DNA from 2 places in the Bacillus sp. XB1 genome. Region 1 is predicted to be linked to the other one. Evidence: riboswitches for the same ligand, from Rfam matches in the RefSeq annotation. Region 1 holds a riboswitch; the other holds the start of a gene.
What was found. A riboswitch is a leader RNA that binds a small molecule or an ion and turns the genes downstream of it on or off. The one in region 1 is predicted to bind S-adenosylmethionine.
Positions count from the first base shown of each region.

Region 2: it holds a riboswitch for S-adenosylmethionine, as region 1 does, so the genes downstream of both, ACK1U5_RS26520 (ABC transporter permease) here and ACK1U5_RS05360 (ECF-type riboflavin transporter substrate-binding protein) in region 1, are expected to answer to the same signal.

Region 1 is NZ_JBNRIL010000001.1:1,064,779-1,067,979, forward strand. It holds gene ACK1U5_RS05355 (ABC transporter ATP-binding protein) at 1-684, opposite strand, end outside; gene ACK1U5_RS05360 (ECF-type riboflavin transporter substrate-binding protein) at 695-1,243, opposite strand; SAM riboswitch class I at 1,384-1,499, opposite strand; gene ACK1U5_RS05365 (aspartate/glutamate racemase family protein) at 1,654-2,334, shown strand; gene ACK1U5_RS05370 (macrolide family glycosyltransferase) at 2,426-3,201, opposite strand, start outside.
Region 2 is NZ_JBNRIL010000007.1:66,105-69,305, reverse strand. It holds gene ACK1U5_RS26535 (multidrug effflux MFS transporter) at 1-21, shown strand, start outside; gene ACK1U5_RS26530 (hypothetical protein) at 283-786, shown strand; partial or broken gene ACK1U5_RS26525 (DUF3951 domain-containing protein) at 803-1,028, opposite strand; SAM riboswitch class I at 1,198-1,303, shown strand; gene ACK1U5_RS26520 (ABC transporter permease) at 1,440-2,357, shown strand; gene ACK1U5_RS26515 (ABC transporter permease) at 2,374-3,201, shown strand, end outside.

The DNA of each region.
Region 1 (3,201 bases):
TCCTATCGCAATGACTTTACCTTCATCAATTAATATAACTTTGTCTAAATCCAGGTTTAAAATTTCTTCTATTCTATGTTCGATAATAACAATCGTTTTATTATATTGTTCATGTATATCTTTCATAAGTTTTATCGTATGTAAGGCGCTTAGTGGATCTAAATTAGCTAACGGTTCATCGAACAATAATATATCCGCATTTGTTGTTAATAAACCCGCTAGAGAAACTGTTTGCTTTTGACCTCCTGATAATTCATGTGGACTTTGTTTATGAAACGTATGCATCTTCACCTTTCTTAATGAGTCCGAAACAATCTTTTTCATGTCATCTTGCTTTACACATTCATTTTCTAAATAAAAAGCTACATCTTCTTCTACTGTCAGACCAATAAATTGAGCATCTTGATCTTGCAAAATTGTTCCTACCTGTTTACTTTGTTCAAAAATACTTCCTTCCCTCGGGTCTTTACCGGCAATTAAAACGTTACCTGTACTATTCCCTTCGTAAGAAAATGGGATTAGCCCATTTATACAATGAGCTAATGTCGACTTTCCTGAACCACTTCGTCCAGCAATTAGCACTTTTTCCCCAGGGTATATATGAAAGGTAATATCACTTAAAGTAGGCTGCGCAGCATGCCCATATTGAAAGGTGAATTGTTCAAACGAAATAATTGGTTGCATGTTGACATCCCTACTTTTCAATTTTTAAATGTGTATGTTTCTTATTGGATTTCGCCAGACCAATTGTAAGTGGCAATCCAAGTACTAAGAAAACGATGACATCGGAAATTGTTGCTCCTAATACTTGTATAACAATTTTGTCAAATGGTTCCCCCATCACAATAATATCGAATGCCCCAGCAAATATAATAGCAATGACAATACCAACTAGCCCAGTAATTGCTAAATAAGAAATATCCCCCTTCTTAAATGACCCGTTTTTCACACTAAAACCAACTCTTTTTTGAATAAGCCCCATTGAAAAACCAATAATACCTGAACTAATAACCCATCCCCACCAAATACCCCAGCCAGCAATCGTATCTGTTACGGTATGACCGATAAGTCCGATTAACAGTCCTGCCACTGGACCAAATAATGCTCCAAAAACAGTTAATATAGCTAATGCTGGTTTAATAAATGTATTCGGTGCAATAGAAAATCCCCAAAGTCCTAATATCCCGTATAATGCTGCTCCAATACCGATTGCTACTACTAACTTTGTTGATAATTTGTTCATGACAATTCCCCTCTCATATTAGTCAACTTTTATTACTCTATATTTAATTTAAAAATGAATTATGCATCGACACTCCCTTTCTATACAACAAAAAAATGACCTCTTACATAAGAGGTCATTTTCTTTCACGTTCAAGAATCCTCTTATCTTTCAAAAAACACATCGTGTCCTCTGCGGAATTAGCACCTTCCTATAAAATTGCATAGGGGTTGCTGAGGTTTCTTAGGGCCGTTCCCTCCACCTCTCTGGATAAGTATTAATTTGTAATTCGTATTATGGCACTAAAGAATGTTAATTTCAACACTTTTCTTACTATTTTTATTTTTTTGTTAAATAGATCATTTAAATCATTGTATTCTTATCGGAATTATGAAATAATAAATTCAAAATCGTTTCGGGAGGAATGCATTATGAAAGTTATTGGTTTGATTGGAGGATTAAGTTGGGAATCTACATCATTATACTATAAACATATTAATACACTTACACTCTCTCAATACGATCAAAATGCAAAGTTAGTTTTATATAGTATGGACTTTGGTGAAGTAACTACTTTATTACAAAATCATCAATATGAAGAAGTGAAAAATGAACTAGTTACAGTTGCAAAGAAAGTTGAAAAATCTGGGGCTGAATGTTTATTAATGTGTTCAAATACCGTACATCTATTTGCCGAGGAAGTAGAACAAGCAATATCTATCCCGCTTCTTCACATTGGTGATGTAAGTGCTAAAGAAATGGTAGAACAGAGTATAAAGCGTATCGGACTATTAGGAACAAAACAAACGATGGAGCAAGATTTCTATAAATCACGATTAGCGAAATATAACATTGAGACAATTATCCCAAATGAAGAGGAAAGAACCTTTATCCACCATGTCATATTAGATGAATTAAGTAGAGGGATCATTTCAGAAACATCTAAAGAAAAGTTATTACAAATTACAAAATCATTAATTCAAAACGGCGCTGAAGGTATATTATTAGGCTGTACTGAAATACCTTTACTTATCTCCCAAAATGATCTTACTGTTCCCGTTTTTGATACTGCTTTTTTACACGCAAATACTGCTGTGCAATTTGCTGGATAAGAATATACAAGCATAAAGGTGAGAACCTCTATGCTTGTATACAGTTACGACTATTTATCCCGCTATTTATGGGTAGTAAAATCCCTACCGATTAAAGTTTTACTTTATTTAAAAGAGATTCAATAACTGCAATTGCTTCTTTTGAACCACCACATTCTAAAAAGCTATCATTAAGTTTTCTTATACCATGTTTATACTTTTCATTTGAAAGAACATCTGTTACGGCCTCTTTTAAAGTGTGCACATTAACATGTTCTTTCAATAGTCTATGTGCCGCTTCAAGCTCAGTTAATCTTTGCGCTATCATTGGCTGGTCTTTATCATGCGGTATTATTACAAATGGGACATTATAATGAATGGCATCGTGTACGCTATTCATACCGCCATGTGTAATAAAAACATCTGCTTCATTTAATATTTCTGATTGAGGTACATATGGAGCAATTATAAAATTATCTGGTGCTTTCTTAATTTTAGAAATATCATTTCTATCACCAATTGCCATTACAACTATCCCATCAAAATCTGAAAAAGTATCAATACAAGTATTAAAGAATGGTTCGAGTCCTTCAAGCAGTGTTCCCATTGAAATATAAATAACTTTCTTTTCTTTAAGTGATTCCAGTGGAAACTTTATATTTGTTTTACGCTTTGAAATACTCGGTCCAATAAAAATGTTATTTTCTCCGAACGATTCGTTATTAGGTTGGAAATAGCGACTTGTGTATACGAGACAAACATCACCCTTATTATTCATAAATTGAAGATTATTCTTTGGTTTTACTCCAAATTTATGTTCCATCTGATTTAGTAATTTTTCAGAGATTTCCTCTGGTTGGAATGGCATATCTGCATTTGGATGAAAAG
Region 2 (3,201 bases), on a different contig from region 1:
AAACAAAATCTAGAGGCTTAACAAAAAAGAACTGATTCAAAGGGAATGTTTGAATCAGTTCTTTTTTCATTTCTTTGAAATACCTCATACAGTTTTGTAAGGTGATGTAGTAAAGCATTGCAAAAGTTATTTGTATAAAGTGACGATACTGTGACAAACATGTTGGTATATATATTACGGTGTCGTCTTAAGTGTAAAAAGTAGGATGTTCTCGGTATAATAACAAGTGGAGATAAAAGAAACTATAATGAGTAATAGTTGTAGATAAAAGGAGAAGAAGAGATGAAGAAGGTTTTGGGTATTGCCGTAATGGGAGGAATGCTCCTTCTAGCAGGATGTAATGGAAATAAAGATACGAAAGAACCGAAAGAAAAGGTAGAGCAATCTACAGAACAAACAGAAGAGATGAAAGAATACCGTGCAGTACATGAAAAATACGATATGAAAATGAATAAAGAAATTAATAAAGCACTGCAGTTATTTGAAGTAGCAAAAGAAAAGGGCGGTAAGGAAATAACGACTGCTACATATAAAGAAGATGTGCAAAAGGTAACAACGAGCATGTTAGAAGATATTGATCATATACGTAAAGAAATTCGTGTTCCGAAGTCGAAAGAGCAAGAACATGAAGTATATGTTGGTTTCTTGAATGAATCGGAGCAAGCAATGAAAAAATTACAGAAGTTAGCTAAAGAAGAAGATTCATCGTTGATTCGTGATATAGAAATTAATTTTGCAACAGCATCGACATACTATAAACGTTTTCAAGCAGAAACGAAAAAATAACCTTGCCTGTGCAAGGTTATTTTTTCTTATTACCATCTCCGTCTTCATCTTCATCTTCATCCTCGGATACTAATACCTTCTGCTCTTCGTGAAATTCGGAAATAGTTTGCCCGGTAATATTATCGAAAGGAGTATAAAAAAGTAATACGTTTCTTTTTAATAAAGAGTTTATAGAAGCCGATGATGACAAGTATAACGATTGTTAAGGGTAATCCTATAGTAGCAAGAAGTAAGGGGTCCATCTTATAACTCCTTTAACATCATTTCTTTTTATTATAAGCTGAAAAATGTAATTTCGATAAATGGATTAAAAACTGATTTTTCTAAATATACCCAATTTGATTGACTTTTCATTTTTTCAGAATTATAATTCGAAATATACAATTTGAACCAAATAATAATATAGCAATTTACTTATCCAGAGAGGTAGAGGGACTGGCCCTATGACACCTCAGCAGCGGGTTCTGTAGTAGGAACACCGTGCTAATTCCAGCAAGCAAGTCTTGAAAGATAAGTGATGGGCCTTTGTTTATTAAGCCTTGATCTTATTTTTTAAGATCAAGGCTTTTTGTATTCTAAAAAGAGAAAAGGGAGTAATGGAAAAAGTACGTTCATAAAACTAAGTAAATATATGTGTTTAGGGGGTTATTGAAGTGTATGTAATTAAAAAATTATCAGTTATGGTGTTCACGCTATGGGTTATTACGACGGTGACATTTCTAATTATGCATATTATTCCGGGGGATCCATTTTCATCAGATGCAAAAATCTTTCCTGAAGAAGTGATCCAAAACATGAGAGCGAAGTATCACCTTGATGAACCGTTGTGGAATCAATATGTGGCTTATTTAGACGGTGTAGTTCATTTTGATTTTGGTGAATCTGTTCAATCAACCGGGCAAGGTGTATCAGAAATTATAACAACTGGCTTTGGTCCATCAGCAATTATTGGTCTACAAGCACTTGTTATTTCGTTGTTAGTCGGAATTGCTGCAGGTACATTTGCTGCTCTATATCATGGGAAAGTAATTGACTATAGTGTGAGTTTGCTCGCAATTCTAGGTATTTCTATTCCAAGTTTTATTTTAGCACCACTATTTATACAAGTATTCGCTATTCAATTCGAGCTTTTACCAGTAGCCTCTTGGGGAACATTCGAACATACAGTATTGCCATCCTTTGCGTTAGCGTTAGGGCCAATCGCAGTGATTACAAGGTTTGTTCGTTCTAATATGATCGAAGTACTGCAGAGTGATTATATTAAGTTAGCAAGAGCAAAAGGCATACCAATTAAGAAGATTATTATAAGACACGCTCTTCGAAATGCGATTGTTCCAGTACTTACATTTGTTGGACCGTTAATGGCTGGACTCTTAACGGGGACTTTCGTTATTGAAAAAATCTTTTCAATTCCTGGCCTAGGAAAATATTTTGTAGATAGTATTTTTAACCGAGACTATCCGGTGATTATGGGAACAACAATTTTCTATAGTGCATTATTAATTACTTGTATTTTCATTACAGATATTATTCACCGTATTGTTGATCCACGTATTCGTTCTATTACGTAAGGAGGGGGATGTTTAGATGGGGGCTTATGAAATTAATGACCAGTTATTAACAAATGAAGAGAAAAAAGAATTAACGATAAATAAAAATCAGCAAACGATTAGCAGAAAGAAAGAAGTGTTTCGTAAGTTTATATCGAATCCAATCGCAGTTTTAGGAACAGTGACGTTATTGCTAATTATTGTTTTCTCGCTTATTGGCGAAAGTTTAACTTCATTTACTGCGAGTGAACAAGTAAAAGAGGCAACAAATTTACCGCCGAGTAGTGAACATTGGTTTGGAACAGATGATCTAGGGAGAGATATTTGGGCACGTACTTGGGCTGGTGGGAAGATTTCACTAACAGTTGGATTAGTAGCAGCTGCCCTCGATATAGGGCTCGGTGTACTGATTGGTGGATTTAGTGGATATGTGAGAGGGCGTAATCGCCTTGGAACGTTAATTGATGAGTGGATTATAAGAGGAATTGAAGTATTATACGGCATCCCATATTTATTAATTGTTATTTTACTATTAATTGTTATGAAACCAGGTCTTTTCACCATTATTATCGCCCTTGCATTAACGGGATGGATTGGAATGGCTCGTCTCATTCGAGCACAAGTATTGTCTTTAAAACAACGAGAGTTTGTTATTGCAGCAGAGCGATTAGGTACATCACATATGAAAATTATATATGGGCATTTAATTCCGAATTTAACAGGGATTATTATCGTCAATTTATCATTTACAATTCCAGCAGCTATTTTTTCAGAATCATTTTTAAGCTTTATAGGACTTGGGGTACAATCACCAGCGGCAAGTTGGGGGACGATGACGAATGATGCACTCGGGACATTATTGAGC